3 regions of the Streptomyces sp. NBC_00829 genome follow, and region 2 is predicted to be linked to each of the others. Evidence: riboswitches for the same ligand, from Rfam matches in the RefSeq annotation. Region 2 holds a riboswitch; each other region holds the start of a gene.
What was found. A riboswitch is a leader RNA that binds a small molecule or an ion and turns the genes downstream of it on or off. The one in region 2 is predicted to bind cobalamin.
Positions count from the first base shown of each region.

Region 1 (5,690 bases), 1.5 Mb from region 2:
GAACGGGAATGAACACTGACGGCTGGCTGGAAGACACGCGGACGTCCTACGACACCGTCGCTGCTAGTTATGCCGACCTGACGCGTCACCTTCTGGATGAAACGCCCGAGGAGCGCGCGGTCCTGGCGTTCTTCGCCGCCCTGGTGCGTGCCCAGGGCGGGGGACCCGTTGTGGACGTGGGATGCGGGACGGGGAGGGTCACGGCTCACCTGTGCCAACTGGGCGTGGACGCGTTCGGGATCGACCTGTCGCCCGGAATGATCGAGGTGGCTCGGCGTGATCACCCCGGCCTCCGGTTCGATCTCGGCTCCATGACGGACCTCGCCCTCGCCGACGCCTCGATGACTGGCCTGGTCGCTTGGTACTCGCTGATCCACATCCCCGACGACGAGCTCAGCTCGGTCTTCGCGCACTTCCAGCGAGTGCTGCGGCCCGGTGGGCCGCTGCTACTCGGCTTCCACGTCGGTGATGAGTCACAGTTGAAGACCCAGGGCTATGGCGGGCACCCAATGAACGTCTATGTCCATCGTCGCCAGCACGACCGAATGTTTGAGTGGCTCGACGATGCTGGATTCGTCGTTGAGAAACACAGAACTCTCACCTCGGCCGAGAGTAAGCTCGGGGGAATCATTCTCGCGCGCCGCGAGGCTCCCGGCCCAGAAAAGTGAATCAATCACCAAGGGAGACTGCACGTCACTTGGTCTTCTTCGTGTAACTCGAATCTGGGCCTGCTGTTGTCGAGTTGCGGCCCGCGATCTGAGTGAAGGTCGGCATTCCAAGATCTACATCTCCCGTGCGACGTCCAATCGCCTGGTCGAGCTGAGCAATTTTGTCCTCGGCAGCCGAAAGGCTTACGCGGAGTCCCTCTACCTCCCCGAGCCAACCCTCTCGCTCTGCCTCGGAGATTCGGTCGATTAGGTTGTCGCGGATGTCTAGCCTGGCTGCTCATAGCCACTCGTTGATGGCTGCGACCAGCACTGTTGCCTCGTAGCGCACGGCCAACTTGTCGTATCTCGTGGCCACCGCGCGGTGCCGTTTCAGCCGGTTGATCCCGCACTCCACCGCGTGGCGCTCCTTGTAGTCCTCCTTGTCGAAGGTCGGTGGCCGGCCGCCTCGGGAGCCGAGCTTCTTGCGGTTGCGGACCTGATCGGCCTTCTCCGGGATGGTGCACTCGATCCTGCGTCTGCGCAGGTAGGAGCGGTTCGCGCGGGAGCCGTAGGCTTTGTCGGCACGGACCTTGTCGGGTGTGGTGCGTGGCCGTCCGGGGCCGGTGCGGGGGACGCGGATGCGTTCGAGGACGGGCTGGAACTGCGGGCTGTCGTGCCGGTGCCCGGCTGTGATCAGCAGCGACAGGGGCTTCTGCCCCTGCTCGGTCGCAAGGTGGATCTTCGTAGTCAGACCGCCCCGGGACCGTCCGAGCCCATGATCGTCCGGCTCTGTGTCGATCCCGCCGGGGGGGGCTCGCGCTGCAGATCCCTTTTTTACGCGCGCCGGCGGCGTGCTGGTGGGCGCGGCAGACGGTCGAGTCCACGCTCACGTCCCAGGTGATCAGGCCCTTCGCGTCAGCCTGGACCTGCAGCTGCTCAAGGATGCGCTTCCAGGTGCCGTCGCGCTGCCACCTGCGGAAAAGGTCGTAGATCCGGTCCCAGGGGCCGTACCGTTCAGGGATGTCCCGCCACGGCGTGCCCGCCCGGGTCCGCCACCGTATCCCGTCGATCAACTGCCGACGCGTCCACGTCCGCGGCCTCCCCTGCTTCTTCCCTGCCGGCAGCAACGGCTCCAGCCGAGCCCACTGCCGGTCCGTCAGATCCCCTCGCGCCACACCATGATCATCGCAATCCAAGATCCACTTTCGCAACAGGCCCTAAAGCTCGTCTTCACCGAACCCGCCCGGGCCGACGTCGAGGTCGCCCTCGCCGAACAGTTCCTAGCCGGACTCGACCACCATCCACTGTTCTCACCACCCAACACACCGCCCGCTTCCGCGACGCCGGTACACCAGGCATCGATTCCTAATGCTGTTTGTCAAGCCGCGAGGCCGACGGGTGGGGCAGGTTCGTAGCGCCGCCCGTCACGGAGGAGAGCCCAGAGGACGTTGACTCGACGACGGGCCAGAGCAAGGACGGCCTGGGTATGGCGCTTGCCCTCAGCTCGTTTGCGATCGTAGAACCGACGAGATTCTTCGCTGTGCCGGATGCTGAACAGCGCAGAGGTGTAGAAGACGCGTTGGAGTCGGCGGTTGTATCGCTGGGGGCGCCGCAGGTTGCCGCTGATCTTCCCGGAGTCCCGCGTTCTCGTGTCTCGCCGCGGCGCCGGGTCTTCGCCTTGGCCCGGCGTCGGAACGGGGTGGGACCCGCACGATAGTTCTGGCACTCTTCGCTGACATACCTCGGCGAGCAGGGGGCCTCGCTGCTCATGCTTTCCAGCGGGGGTGGTGTCGACCTGTACGACCTCGCCGGGCCGGGCGATGCGGGCCGCGTTAGGGTTCGGGAGGCAGAGAAGCCGGAGAACGTCCGCAAGTATTTCAAGCCCTCCGAACCGCGCTGCCAGCAAGGCCGCTGCCGCAATCGGTTGCCGGGTTCGTCCTCAGCCGGGCAGGGCACAAACGTGCCGCGACGGTCGTTTTCCGCTTCCGGATGCTGGACTCCGCTCTTCCCTTCGCTGCGCCACCGCGTAGGCTGACCCCGCAGCTGGTTCGCCCTGCCCTCCAGGCAGGGGCGTCGCAAGAGGGAATCCGGTGGAACTCCGGAACTGCCCCGCAGCGGTGAGTGGGAACGACCGCCGTCATACGCACTGGTCCCGGCACGGGACTGGGAAGCGACGGCCAGTAGGTGCCTTCGGACGAGAAGGCGCGCCCATGAGTCCGAAGACCTGCCACTGCCCGTGCGTGACCTACGCGCGCGGAGATCTCGGCGACCTCGTGGGCGGGTCGGCGGTGAGGGCGGGCACGGCCGCACCCGAGGGTGTGCGCAAACCGGGCCCCTGTTGCCGTTCCTTCGCGTCCCACGACCGTTCCGAGGTCGCTGACGAGTACTCGCGAAGGAGAGTTCCGTGACCACATCAGCAGCCGCGGGAGCCCGGGCCACCGTCCACGGCTACCCGCGCCAGGGACCGAACCGGGAACTGAAGAAGGCCGTCGAGGGCTACTGGAGGGGCACGGCGAGCGCCGACTCCCTCAGGGAGTGTGCCGCCGGCATCCGCCGGGCCAACTGGCGCAGCCTCGCCGACGCCGGCATTCACGAGGTCCCCACCGGTGACTTCTCGTACTACGACCACGTCCTGGACACCAGCGTCATGGTCGGCGCGGTCCCCGCACGTCACCGCGCCGCCGTCGAGGCCGACGCCCTCGACGGCTACTTCGCCATGGCCCGCGGCACGCAGGACGTCGCGCCGCTGGAGATGACCAAGTGGCTTGATTCGAACTACCACTACCTGGTGCCCGAGTTGGGCCCGGACACCGTCTTCACCACCGACTCCACCAAGCAGGTAGCGGAGTTGAAGGAGGCCCTCGCCCTGGGCCTGACCGCGCGCCCGGTCCTCGTCGGCCCGGTCACCTACCTCCTGCTCGCCAAGCCCGCCCCCGGCGTGTCCGCGGACTTCGACCCGCTGACCCTGCTGGACCGGCTGCTGCCCGTCTACGCCGAGGTCCTCGCCGACCTGCGCGCGGCGGGCGCGGAGTGGGTGCAACTCGACGAGCCCGCCCTCGTCCAGGACCGCACCCCGGCCGAACTGAACGCCGCCGCCCGCGCCTACCGCGACCTCGGCGCCCTCACCGACCGGCCGAAGCTCCTGATCGCCTCCTACTTCGACTGCCTCGGCGACGCGCTCCCGGTCCTCGCGAAGGCGCCCGTGGAGGGCCTCGCGCTCGACTTCACCGAGGCAGCCGCCGCCAACCTGGACGCCCTTGCCACCGTGGGCGGGCTGCCCGGCAAGCGCCTGGTCGCCGGTGTGGTCAACGGCCGCAACATCTGGGTCAACGACCTCACCAAGTCCCTCGCCACACTGGGCACGTTGCTCGGGCTGGCCGACCGCGTCGACGTGGCCGCCTCCTGCTCGCTCCTCCACGTCCCGCTCGACGCCGCCGCCGAGCGGGACATCGAGCCGCAGATCCTGCGCTGGCTCGCGTTCGCGCGGCAGAAGACAGGCGAGATCGTCACCCTCGCCAAGGGCCTGTCCCAGGGCACCGACGCGATCGCCGCCGAACTCGCCGTCAACCGCGCCGACTTGGCCTCCCGCGCCGGTTCGACGCTCACCCGCGACCCCGCCGTACGGGTCCGGGCCGCCGCCGTCACGGACGCCGATGCCCGCCGCGCTCAGCCGTACGCCGAGCGGAGCGTGGCGCAGCGCGCGCATCTGGGGCTGCCGTCGTTGCCGACGACGACCATCGGATCGTTCCCGCAGACCGCCGAACTGCGCACCGCGCGGGCCGATCTGAGAGCCGGACGCATCGGCGCCGAGAGCTACGAGGAGCGGATCAGGGCCGAGATCCAGGAGGTGATCGCGTTCCAGGAGAAGACCGGTCTGGACGTCCTGGTGCACGGTGAGCCCGAACGCAACGACATGGTCCAGTACTTCGCCGAGCAGCTCACCGGCTACCTCGCCACCCAGCACGGCTGGGTCCAGTCGTACGGCACTCGGTACGTCCGGCCGCCGATCCTGGCCGGCGACATCTCCCGCCCCGAGCCGATGACGGTGCGCTGGACGACGTACGCCCAGTCGCTCACCTCGCGCCCGGTCAAGGGCATGCTCACTGGGCCGGTCACCATGCTCGCCTGGTCCTTCGTCCGCGACGACCAGCCGCTCGGCGACACCGCACGGCAGGTCGCCCTCGCCCTGCGCGACGAGGTCAACAACCTTGAGGCGGCCGGGACTTCGGTCATCCAGGTCGACGAACCCGCCCTGCGCGAGACCCTGCCGCTGCGGTCCGCCGACCACCCCGCATATCTGGCCTGGGCCACGGAGGCGTTCCGGCTCACCACCAGCGGGGTGCGGCCGGAGACGCAGGTCCACACGCACATGTGCTACGCCGAGTTCGGCGACATCGTCCAGGCCATTGACGACCTCGACGCGGACGTCATCAGCCTGGAGGCCGCCCGTTCGCACATGCAGGTCGCGCGCGAGCTGGCCGAGCACGGCTATCTGCGCGAGGCCGGACCCGGCGTGTACGACATCCACTCCCCGCGCGTGCCGAGCGCGGACGAGGCGGCGGCCTTGCTGCGCAAGGGACTTGAGGCCATCCCGGCGGAGCGGCTGTGGGTCAACCCGGACTGCGGTCTGAAGACCCGCGGCTGGCCCGAGACCCGGGCGTCCCTGGAGAACCTGGTCGCCGCGGCCCGCACGGTCCGCGAGGAGCTGGCCGGGTCCTGATCGAAAAAGCCGGCGGGCCTGGACGCTCGGAGCGTCCAGGCCCGCCGCACAGCGCCGCCATCAAACATACGGTGGCGGTCGGGCACGGCTTGTCGAGCGCGGCTCCGGCTGAAGGCCTGCCGAAGCTCGCCGCGACGGGCAGCTGATTCGTCGAGCGGGCTGTGTCTCACACACATCTCACAGACCTGTCACGAAACGCAGGACGGGGCCGCACCATCTGGGCGGCCCATGGACTGTATAGACAGTCCATGGGCCTTCTGGACAGACGGCAAGACGTGTCGAACCACTTGGTCATCTCCAGCGGCGCGACGTCCTGCGTGCCG
Region 1 covers NZ_CP108867.1:7,293,427-7,299,116, reverse strand. Annotated here, with positions in the region: gene OG293_RS32780 (class I SAM-dependent DNA methyltransferase) at 9-668, shown strand; one part of gene OG293_RS32775 (IS5 family transposase) at 946-1,431, opposite strand; one part of gene OG293_RS32775 (IS5 family transposase) at 1,433-1,822, opposite strand; partial or broken gene OG293_RS32770 (transposase) at 2,026-2,289, opposite strand; cobalamin riboswitch at 2,675-2,894, shown strand; gene metE (5-methyltetrahydropteroyltriglutamate--homocysteine S-methyltransferase) at 3,052-5,367, shown strand; partial or broken gene OG293_RS32760 (5-methyltetrahydropteroyltriglutamate--homocysteine S-methyltransferase) at 5,639-5,690, opposite strand, start outside.
Region 1: another riboswitch for cobalamin. It lies ahead of metE (5-methyltetrahydropteroyltriglutamate--homocysteine S-methyltransferase); the one in region 2 lies ahead of OG293_RS25860 (prenyltransferase/squalene oxidase repeat-containing protein).

Region 2 (5,690 bases):
GCCGGGGTGCAGGGCCTGCGGGTCGTAGGCGTTCGCCCAGATCATCAGGGCCGCGACCGCCGCGCCCGAGCCCGCGACCAGCCAGGCCCGGGGGCCCCAGCGGTCGGGGCGGTAGCGGGTACGGACGGAACGGCGGCCACCGAGACGCAGGCCCGCGAGTGCGGCGACGAGCCCTGCGGCCAGCAGGGGCAGACCGTACGAGGCGCCCTCGGCGGCGAGCAGTCCGTACGAACCGGCGCAGACTCCGAGCAGCCCCCCGAGGGTGAGCGCGGTGGTGGTGTGCCGGACGGCGGGCGGGACGTGGGCGCTGCGGCCGTAGCCGCGGGCGTCCATGGAGGCGGCGACGGCGACGGACCGTTCGAGCGCGCCCTCCAGGACGGGCATTCCGACCTGGACGACTGCCCTGATGCCGCCGGTGGGGCGACCGCGGAGCCTGCGGGCGGTCCGCAGGCGTACGACGTCGGCGACCATGTTCGGCGCGAAGGTCATCGCGACGACGACGGCGACACCGACCTCGTACAGCGCGCCGGGGAGGGACTTGAGGAGGCGGGCGGGATTGGCGAGGGAGTTGGCAGCGCCGACGCAGATGAGGAGGGTCGCGAGCTTCGCCCCGTCGTACAGCGCGAAGACCAGCTGCTCGGCGGAGACCCGGCCGCCGATCCGGATGCCCTTCGCCCAGTCGGGGAGCGGGACTTCGGGGAGGGTGAGCAGGGTGTGCATGCCGGGGACGGGCGAGCCGAGGACGACGGAGAACAGGACGCGGATGCCGATGACGACGAGCCCGAGCTTGACGAAGGCACCGTAGGAACGGGCCCAGGGGGCGTCGGTGCGGCGTGCGGCGACGACGTATCCGGCGACGCCGACGATGAGGCCGAGGAGGAGGGGGTTGGTGGTCCGGGACGCGGCGACCCCGAGCCCGAGGGCCCACAGCCACCAGGCACCGGCGTGCAGGGCGTTGCTGCGGTTGGCCTCGGGGGGCCGGAGGCGGGGGAACCGGGGTGGCGGGGAGCCGTCGCCGCGGTGGCTGTCGCGCTGGGGCGGGGGCTCTTGTGGTGCGGGTCGGGGTACGCGGCCCGGCCGTGTGGTGCGGGTTGCCGGTTCCCTCCGGATCGGCTCTCCGCCGTCCGCGGCGGTGAGGCCTTGCGGACCGGTCGCCCGGTGCGGGCCGCCGATCGCCTGCGGGGACGACCCGGTACGGACTCTCCCGGCGGGAAGCGACCATGCGCGACCCTGGCCCACCGTGGACACGTTCACCGCCGACCGGGGTACCCGCGGCGGCGGGAGCGCCACAGTGCCGCGCCGCCGAGTGCGACAACCGCCGCGATGCCCGCGATGACGCCGACCGAAGGGCCGCCGTCGTCCCCGGTGTCGCCCTTCGGCGGCGTCGACGACTTCGGCTCCGTCGCCGAGACCTGCTCGCCGCAGCCCGACTTCGGGTAACCCGTGATCGCGCACAGGAGCGCCTGGCTGTTGTAGCGCAGCGGCTTCGCCACCGACGCCAGCGCCTCCGCGGTCGTCGCGTCCTTCGGCACCTGGGCGCACACCGCCCGCAGGGCGGGCGGCCTCTCGCCCGCGGGGGCGTCCTCCTGGGTGCCCGGGTCGATGACCAGGGCGATCCGCTTGTGGTCCGGCCTGGCGGGCGTCGTGCCGCAGATCGCCGTGAAGTCCGGGGCCCTGCGCGGCTGCGCCGAGTCCCCGCTGTCCGCGCTCACCGAGAAGCGGAAGCCGTTGACCGCGCCGTCTGTGGGCCGTGCCGTGGCGGGGCCCTCGGTCGCGTACGTCCACCTGCCCCCACTGCTCTCCCAGAACGACCAGTAGCGGTAACCGGCCGCCTGCGCCGGCCCCGCGCCCAGTACCGACAGCGCGGCGCCGAGCGCGAGGGCCAGGGAGAGAAGTCGCCGGCGCATCACTGCTGCCGGTTCTTGCGGCGGCCGCTGATCAGGATGCCCGCGCCGACGCTCGCGAAGAAGAGCGCGCCGGCGACCCACCAGACACCGGAGCCCGAGTCTGAGCCGGAGTCCGACTCGGCTTCGGCCTTCTTGGGCTCCGCGGACGACTCGGGCGCGGGGCCCGTCGCGTTCAGCGCCGCCACCAGGTCCGTGCCGCCGAAGCCCTTCGGGTCCGCTCCGCCCGCGCGGGCGGCGAAGATCAGCTGGGCGTACGCCGCCGGGCCGGACTCCTTGGCCCAGGCCGCGGAGTTCTGCTCCAGCCACGCCAGCGGCTTCTTCGCCTGCTCGCCGAGGCCCTGCGCGCTCAGCGCGACAACCGCATCGGCCGTGTTCCCGAAGTCGGGCTTCTCCGCCGGGTCCGACGCGCCAGGCATCGGGGGAGTGTTGAGGTGCCCGGTCTTGGCGAGTGCGGTGGCGAGGTAGGCCGCGCCGTTGTGTGCGGCGCCCTCGATCGCCGTGGTCTTCTCACAGGCCGTCCCCTTGGCGTCCTTCGCGCCCGCGGTGGCGGCCAGGCCCTGGCCGTGTGCGCCGACCACGGCTGCCGCGGTGGAGTCCGCGACGATACCCGGCTGCTTCGGCTGGTAGACGAACGCGCCGCCGTTCTTCGGGCCGCATGGCTGCGCGAAGGTCAGCAGCGCGTCGTAGGGGGTCTTGCCGCCCTTGGACTTCACGCCCTCCGGCTTCTCGCCCGCTGCCGCGAGGGCGCCGATCACGATCGAGGTGGAGTTGGCGTCGCTCGCCCCGCCGGGGTTGTAGCCCCAGCCGCCGTCCGCGTTCTGTACGGACTTCAGCCAGCCGGCCGACTTCTTCACGGCGGCGTCCTGCCCGCCGAGCGCGGCGAGGCCCTGCACCGCGGCGGCGGTGGCGTTGGAGTCCAGCGGCAGCTTGGTGTCGCACGGCTTGGCCGCGTCCGCCCGGTACGAGGCGAACGCCCCGCTCGCGCACTGCTGCCCGGTGAGCCAGGCCACGGCCTTCGCCGCGGGCTTGACGCCGGCGGTGTCCTGGGCGAGCAGGGCGAGCGACTGACGCCACACGCCGTCATAGGTCGGGTCGCCCTTTCCGTACAGGCCGGGCGGCAGCGCGGCTGACGGTATCGGCGACGGCGCGGCGATCGCGGCCGGGGCGGCGGCCGAGGTGATGGCCATGCCGAGTACGGCGGAAGCGGCGAGCGCGGCGGCGCTGCGGCGGGCGGTGGTCATGGCGGGGTGTGCCTCTCCTGCGGGAGCCGGGCACGGGCACGCTGAGGCACCAGGGCTCCGGCCCCGTATCCCTCGACGGTGCCGGCCACCGGCGGCTGCCGGTGGCGCGAGCCGGTCACGACCGTACGAGGCATTCCGGCTCACCGCCTGCGAGGGCGGCTCACGGTTGCGGGTCAGCGCCGGATTCGCACCGGCTTCCCCCCGTACGAGTGTGATGACGACTCGCACACTCTACCGGCCGGTCACCTGTGCACGACCGGGCGCATCCCGCCCCGGGCGGCGGGCGCACGGACCGGCCGGGCCGAGGCGGTGGGCGGCCGTCGAGCCGACGGCGGAAGCGGCGGCGGGGGGTGGCGGCGGGGCGGACGTGGCCATGAACCCGACGGGCGCATGCGCCGGGCGGGGCGGATCAGGCGGCGACGAAGGTGGTGGGGGTACCGGTCAGCGCCTCCGCCTGTCCCAGCTTCACCAGCCTGCGCAGATGCGCCTCGGCCTCCGAGACCGCGATGTTCCTCGACCCGTACGGAATCTGCTCCCAGGGCCGGTTCCACTCCATCCGTTCGGCGACCTGCCACGGGGTGAGCGGCTCGGCCAGCAGGGCGAGCAGACCCGTGAGGCGGTCCTCGTGGTGGGTGAGCAGTTCCCGGACGCGGGCCGCGGCGTCGGTGAAGGCGTACTGATGCGCCGGGAGCACCTCCGCGGGGGCCAGCCTGCCGATCCGCTCCAGTGAGTCGAGGTAGTCGCCGAGCGGGTCGGTGACGGTCGCGTCGTCCGGGTCCTCGTACAGGCCGATGTGCGGGGTGATCCCCGGCAGCAGATGGTCCCCGGAGAACAACCGGCCGTTGCCGGGCCGCATCGCCGGGTGGGCTTCCTCCAGATGGAGGCAGACATGGCCGGGTGTGTGCCCCGGGGTCCAGACGGCCCGCAGCCGCCGCCCGGCCAGGTCGAGCAGCTCGCCGGGGACGATCTCCCGGTCGGGCAGGGCGGCGCGCAGTCCCGGCAGCGTACGCATCCGCCCCGAGGCGCGGGCTTCGCGCAGCGGGGCGGTGTGTGCGTCGGGCGCGCCCGCTCTGCTGAGCTTGTCGGCCAAGTAGCCGAGCCAGAGCTCCGGTTCGGCATCACGGGTGCGCCGCACCACGGCACTGTCGGCGGCATGCATCGCGATCCATGCCCCGGACTCCTGCCGGACGCGTCCCGACAGACCGTGATGGTCGGGGTGGTGGTGGGTGATGACCACACCGTGCAGGCCGGCGACCTGGACGCCGAGTGATCCGAGCCCGGCGGCGAGGGCGTCGAAGGAGGCCGGGTCGTCCCAGCCCGTGTCGATGAGGACGGGGCCGCGGTCGGTGTCGAGGAGATGGACGAGGGTGTGCCCGAGGGGATTGTCCGGGATGGGCACCTCGATGGCCCAGACGCCTCCGCCGTGGTCGGTCACCTGCGTCATGAGGTTCTCATCTCTCTCGGCGGCACGGCATGCCCACTATAACTAGAACTGGTTCCAATAGTCGCCCGAGTCGACCGGTTCTCCGGGGGAGTTGACTGATGGGGTTCGTGGATGGATTCGCGAGAAGCGGTGGCATCGGCGAGCGAGAAGCCGCGGATGGAGGTGGAGGCCGTCGAGGACGCGCCGGCCGTCGCGTCTCGGCCGCTCGATCCCGGCGGCCGTCCGGGCTCGATGCCCCGCGATTCCCTGCCCGCCGGCACGGGTGAGGCGTCGGAACGCTCTCCGGTTCCCGCCGTGGACTACTTGAACGAGAACTGGTATCAGTTCTGAATCAGTGTCAGAAAGTGCGCCGGGCAGCGGGAGGCAGCAGCCATGACCGAGCTTGTGGAACACCGAAAGCTGTTCATCGGCGGGGAGTTGACCGACCCCCTCGGCGCCGATGTCATCGAGGTCGTCTCGCCCCATACCGAGCAGGTCCTCGGACGCGTCCCGCACGCCTCCCGCGCGGATGTCGACCGCGCGGTGGCCGCCGCGCGCAAGGCGTTCGACGAGGGGCCCTGGCCCCGGGCCACCCTGGAGGAGCGGATCGCCGTCGTCGGGCGGATCAAGGACGCGATCGCCGTCCGGCACGAGGAGATCGCCCGGTCCATCAGCTCGCAGAACGGGTCGCCGTACTCCTGGAGCGTGCTCGCCCAGGCGCTCGGCGCGATGATGGTCTGGGACGCGGCGATCACCGTTGCGCGCGCGTATACGCACGAGGAGCGGCGGGACGGAGTGCTCGGGCCGATCCTTGTGCGGCGGGAACCCGTCGGGGTCGTCGCAGCCGTCGTGCCGTGGAACGTGCCGCAGTTCACCGCCGCCGCCAAGCTCGGGCCCGCGCTGCTGGCCGGCTGCGCCGTCGTGCTCAAGCCCTCGCCCGAGTCGCCCCTCGACTCGTACATCCTCGGTGAGATCGCCAAGGAGGCCGGGCTGCCGGAGGGCGTCCTGTCCATCCTGCCCGCGGACCGCGAGGTGAGCGAGTATCTGGTGGGCCACCCCGGGATCGACAAGGTGTCCTTCACCGGGTCCGTCGCCGCAGGCAAGCGGGTGATGGAGGTC
Region 2 covers NZ_CP108867.1:5,828,921-5,834,610, forward strand. Annotated here, with positions in the region: gene OG293_RS25850 (energy-coupling factor transporter transmembrane component T) at 1-951, opposite strand, end outside; gene OG293_RS25855 (SCO2322 family protein) at 1,251-1,907, opposite strand; gene OG293_RS25860 (prenyltransferase/squalene oxidase repeat-containing protein) at 1,907-3,148, opposite strand; cobalamin riboswitch at 3,257-3,391, opposite strand; gene OG293_RS25865 (MBL fold metallo-hydrolase) at 3,558-4,592, opposite strand; gene OG293_RS25870 (hypothetical protein) at 4,704-4,922, shown strand; gene OG293_RS25875 (aldehyde dehydrogenase) at 4,965-5,690, shown strand, end outside.

Region 3 (5,690 bases), 530 kb from region 2:
TGTCGCCCGAGCGCCCGCCCGACGTGACCGGCGACCCCTGTCGCCCGAGCCCACCCCCACGCGACCGGCGACCCGTGTGCCCGAGCCCACCCCCACGCGACCGGCGACCCGTGTGCCCGAGCCCACCCCCACGCGACCGGCGACCCGTGTGCCCGAGCCCACCCCCACGCGACCGGCGACCCGTGTGCCCGAGCGCGGCTCAGCCGCGCTGGCCGTAGCCGCTGAGCTTCTCGCCCGCCTCGCGCAGCTGCGCGGCGGAGAGCAGGCTCGGCGCGCGCCCGGGCACCGACGCGGCGGTCAGCCAGAGCCGGCACATCCACTCCAGCTGGGCGGTGCGGTCGTAGGCCTGGTCGAGGCTGTCGCCGTACGCGACGGTTCCGTGGTTCTGGAGCAGACAGGCGGTGCGCCCGCGCAGGGCGCCGAGCATGTTCGCGGCCAGCTCCTGGGTTCCGTACAGGGCGTAGGGGGCGACGCGGACGCTCCCGCCGAGGGCCGCGGCCATGTAGTGGACGGGCGGGAGCTCGGGGACGAGGGTGGAGACCGCGGTGGCGTGCACGGCGTGGGTATGGACGACCGCGCCCGCGCCGGTGTGACGGTAGACCTCCAGATGCAGCGGCAGCTCACTGGTGGGGGCCAGGTCGCCGAGAAGCTGCCTGCCGTCGAGTCCGACCCCGATCGCGTCCCCGGGCGTGAGCCGCTCGTAGGGCACTCCGCTCGGGGTGACCAGGACCAGCTCGCCGACCCGCACCGAGACATTGCCCGACGTGCCCACCACCAGGCCCTCCGCCGCCGTCCTGCGGGCGGTGGCCACGAGGTCCTGCCACGCCTTCTCGATCACTTCCTGTCGCACCTGATCGGTCATGCGCCGATCCTGTCAGGCGGGGACGGAATGCCACAGGGCGGATGGATGATGGAGATCACTTGAATCACCATAAATACGGCATTTCCCCGACGCCATCGCGGCCGTCACAAGCGGAGCGAGGAATCCTCACCCGAGGACACTCCAGAGCCGATCACAGTTCATCTTCCGTTCACCCAGGTTAACTACGTTCGCCGGGCCACTGACGTCAAACGATTGCCTGGGTAAATGGAACACATCACCTTGCTGCTCGCGATTGTGATCGTGACAGCGCTCGTGTTCGATTTCACGAACGGTTTCCACGACACCGCCAACGCGATGGCGACGACCATCTCGACCGGCGCTCTGAAGCCCAAGACGGCGGTGGCCATGTCCGCCGCGCTCAACCTTGTCGGGGCGTTCCTGTCCGTGGAGGTCGCCAAGACGATCTCCAGCGGGATCGTCACCGAGTCAGGCATCACCCCCGAAGTCATCTTCGCGGCGCTCGTCGGCGCCATCCTCTGGAATCTGCTGACCTGGCTGATCGGTCTGCCCTCCAGTTCCTCGCACGCCCTGATGGGCGGACTGATCGGCGCCACCGTCGCCTCGGTCGGCGTCAGTGGGGTCAACGGCGGCACGGTCGTCACCAAGGTTCTGATCCCCGCGATCGCCGCTCCTCTGGTGGCGGGCCTCGCCGCGTTCCTGGCCTCCCGGCTCACGTACAAGATCGGCAAGAACGCCGACGAGAAGGCCACCGCGAAGGGCTACCGCTCCGGCCAGATCGCCTCGGCGGGCCTGGTCTCCCTCGCCCACGGCACCAACGACGCCCAGAAGACGATGGGCATCATCACGCTGGCGCTCGTCGCCGGGGGCGTGCTCTCGCCCGGCTCCAACCCTCCCCTGTGGGTCATCCTCTCGGCCGGACTCGCGATCGCGATGGGCACCTACCTCGGCGGCTGGCGCATCATCCGCACCATGGGCAAAGGCCTCACCGACCTCCAGCCGCAGCAGGGCTTCGCCGCCCAGACCAGCGCCGCCAGCGTCATCCTGGCCTCCTCCAACCTCGGCTTCTCGCTGTCGACCACGCACTCCTGCTCCGGCGCCGTGATGGGCGCGGGACTGGGCCGCAAGGGCGGTGTGGTCCGCTGGTCGACCGCCACCCGGATGTTCGTCGCGTGGGGCCTGACCCTGCCGGCCGCCGGGCTGGTGGCCGCGGGCTCGGAGTTCGTGACCAAGCAGGGCGGTTGGGGTGTTGCGGTGGTCGCCGCGTTCCTGATCGGCGCCTGCGCGGCGATCTGGCTCGTCTCGCGCCGCCAGGTCGTCGACCACACCAACGTCAACGAGGCGGACGCCGACGCCGAGCCCGCCGGTGTCGTGACGGCCGCGATCGCCGCCGTCTCCCCGCCGCCGGTCGGCACGCCCGCGCAGGATCTCAAGACGACCATCTCGGCTCCGGCCCCCGCGGCCGACTCCGAGCCGCCCCAGCCGGCCACGGTGTAAGGACAGATCAGCATGAACATCGACTGGGCAGCACTCGGCTCCGTCTTCGGCGTGAGCCTCGTGGCCACGGTGGCTCTCGTGAGCCTGTTCACCCTCGGCGTGGTGGGCATGACCAAGCAGGAGTCCGCCGCCGCGCAGGGCGGCTCCGCGGCGCTCGCACGCACCGGCGCGTACGCCTGCTTCGCGCTGTGCGCCGGGGCCGTGGCGTACGGCATCTATCTGATCGTCACCTGAGGGCGCGCCTTCACCACCCGTCCCACCAGCCGGGCCGGTCACCCCTCCCGGGGCGGCCGGCCCGGCGTGTGTGCCGCAGCACACTCTCCCTTCGCAGGTCAAAGGCAAGTTGACGGCCGTTCTCGCAGCGTGGTGGACTGCCGAGGCCATCTGGGACATGTCGTGGGAGACACGTCCCTGGGCGGCAGAAGAGGAAGCCGGTGCGAATCCGGCGCGGTCCCGCCACTGTCACGGAGGAGCACTCCTCCGGAAGCCAGGAACTCTCGCCGCCCGTCACGTCGAACCAGGGCGCGGACACCCTGAGTGAGGACATATCGCCATGCCCGGCTGCGGTTCACTTCCTGCTGTGAGTACGAAGGCCCTACCAGGCGGAACGCCGGCCTGAACCGATGCGTGCCGACCGTGAATTCGTGTACGGCGCCGCCGCCGGCCTCGCCGGTGACCTGCTTCTCGGTGACCCTCGCCGGGGACATCCGGTCGCCGCGTTCGGGCGGGCCGCGTCGCGTGTCGAGCGTGCACTGTGGCGAAACCACCGGGGCTGGGGTGCGCTGCACACCGCCGTGTGCGCCGGGGGCGCCGTCGCTGCCGCCGCGCTTCTCGGCCGCGCCCTGCGGGGCCGCCCCGCCGCTTCCGTCGCGCTGAACGCCGCCGCCACGTGGGCCGTCGTCGGCGGCACCTCGCTCGGCCGGGAGGCGCGGACCATCGGCGGCGCACTCGCCGCCGGGGACGTGGACGCGGCCCGGGAGCGGCTGCCGCATCTGTGCGGGCGTGATCCGCACTCCCTGGACGAACAGCAGATCGCCCGAGCCGTGGTGGAGTCCGTCGCCGAGAACACCTCCGACGCGGTGGTGGGCGCCCTGGTCTGGGGCGCGCTCGCGGGTGTCCCCGGCCTCGTCGGTTTCCGCGCGGTCAACACCCTGGACGCGATGGTGGGGCACAAGTCGCCCCGCTACCGGCGGTTCGGCTGGGCCTCGGCCCGCGTCGACGATGTGGCCGGCTGGCCGGGCGCCCGGCTCACCGCCGCTCTCGCTGTGCTCGCGGGCGAGGACGCGCGCGGGGCGGTGCGCTCTTGGCGGAACGACGCGAAGAAGCATCCGAGCCCCAACGCGGGACCGGTGGAGGCCGCGTTCGCGGGGGCGCTCGGCGTACGGCTCGGCGGCACCCTCTCGTACGGCGGACGTGTTGAGCACCGGCCGGTGCTCAACAGCGGGGGCCGCCCGGTGGAGTTCGGGGACATCGAACGCGCCGTGCGGCTCTCCCGCCGCGTCGGCTGGCTGACTCTGGCGACCTGCGCGGCGGGCCGCGTCGCGGGGCACGCGCTGCGCGCGCGGCGCGCCGGAAAGGGGCGGGGATGAGCAGGCGCAGGGGCGGCGGACTGCTGGTCGCGGGGACCACGTCGGATGCCGGAAAGAGCGTCGTCACGGCCGGGATCTGCCGCTGGCTGGTGCGGCAGGGGGTGAAGGTCGCGCCCTTCAAGGGACAGAACATGTCGCTCAACTCGTTCGTGACGCGCGAGGGCGCGGAGATCGGGCGGGCGCAGGCCATGCAGGCGCGGGCCGCGCGCGTGGAGCCGAGCGCGCTGATGAACCCGGTGCTGCTCAAGCCCGGCAGCGACCGTTCCAGCCAGGTCGTGCTGATGGGAAAGCCGGTCGGTGAGCTGAGCGCCCGTGGCTACCACGGCGGACGCCAGGAGGCCCTGCTCGGCACCGTCCTGGAGTGCCTGGAGGAACTGCGGGGCACGTATGAAGCCGTGATCTGCGAGGGGGCGGGCAGTCCGGCCGAGATCAATCTGCGGCGCACGGACATCGTGAACATGGGCATCGCGCGGGCCGCACGGCTGCCGGTGCTGGTGGTCGGCGACATTGACCGAGGCGGCGTGTTCGCCTCGTTCTTCGGTACGACGGCGCTCCTCGCCCCCGAGGACCAGGAGCTGATCGCGGGTTACCTGGTCAACAAGTTCCGCGGCGATGTGTCGCTCCTCGAACCGGGCCTGGAGATGCTGCACGGGCTCACCGGTCGGCGCACCTACGGGGTGCTGCCGTACGCGCACGGTCTCGGCATCGACGAGGAGGACGGGCTGCGCGTCTCGCTGCGCGGGGCCGTACGCGAGTCGGTGGTCGCGCCCCCGGTCGGCGAGGACGTGCTGCGCGTCGCCGTGTGCGCCGTGCCGCTGATGTCGAACTTCACGGACGTGGACGCGCTGGCCGCCGAGCCGGGCGTCGTCGTGCGGTTCGTGGACCGGGCCGAGGAACTGACCGACGCCGACCTGGTGGTCGTGCCCGGCACCCGGGGCACGGTCAGGGCACTCGAATGGCTGCGCGAGCGCGGTCTGGCCGCGGCTCTGGCACGCCGGGCCGCCGAGGGGCGGCCTGTGCTCGGCATCTGCGGCGGCTTCCAGGCGCTGTCCGAACAGATCGACGACGAGGTCGAGTCGAAGGCGGGACGGGTCCCCGGGCTCGGACTGCTGCCCGTACGCGTACGGTTCGCGGTCGACAAGACGCTGGCCCGCCCGGTCGGCGACGCGCTCGGAGAGACGGTCGAGGGCTACGAGATCCACCACGGGGTCGCCGACGTGCTCGGCGGGGACCCTTTTCTGGACGGCTGCCGGGTCGGCTCGGTATGGGGCACCCACTGGCACGGCTCGCTGGAGAGCGACGGCTTCCGCAGGGCTTTCCTGCGCGAGGTGGCGTCGGCCGCCGGCCGGCGTTTCGTACCGGCACCCGGCACCTGCTTCGACGCGCTGCGCGAGGAGCAGCTGGACCGGCTCGGCGATCTGATCGAGGAGTACGCCGACACGGACGCCCTGTGGCGTCTCGTCGAGTCGGGGGCCCCCGCCGGCCTTCCGTTCATCCCGCCCGGAGCGCCCGGAGGCTCGTCATGAGCACCGGCAGGCCGGCGGACACCGTCGTCAAGGAGGCGTTGTGAGTACCCCGTATCCCTTCACCGCGATCGTGGGGCAGGACGACCTGCGGCTCGCGCTGCTGCTGAACGCCGTCTCCCCGGCGGTCGGCGGTGTGCTCGTACGCGGTGAGAAGGGGACCGCCAAGTCGACCGCGGTGCGCGCCCTTTCCACGCTGATTCCCGAGGTCGCGGTGGTCTCCGGGTGCCGGTTCTCCTG
Region 3 covers NZ_CP108867.1:6,362,791-6,368,480, reverse strand. Annotated here, with positions in the region: gene OG293_RS28330 (class II aldolase/adducin family protein) at 200-862, opposite strand; gene OG293_RS28325 (anion permease) at 1,088-2,338, shown strand; gene OG293_RS28320 (hypothetical protein) at 2,351-2,572, shown strand; cobalamin riboswitch at 2,720-2,857, shown strand; gene OG293_RS28315 (cobalamin biosynthesis protein) at 2,962-3,927, shown strand; gene OG293_RS28310 (cobyric acid synthase) at 3,924-5,453, shown strand; gene OG293_RS28305 (putative cobaltochelatase) at 5,494-5,690, shown strand, end outside.
Region 3: another riboswitch for cobalamin. It lies ahead of OG293_RS28315 (cobalamin biosynthesis protein); the one in region 2 lies ahead of OG293_RS25860 (prenyltransferase/squalene oxidase repeat-containing protein).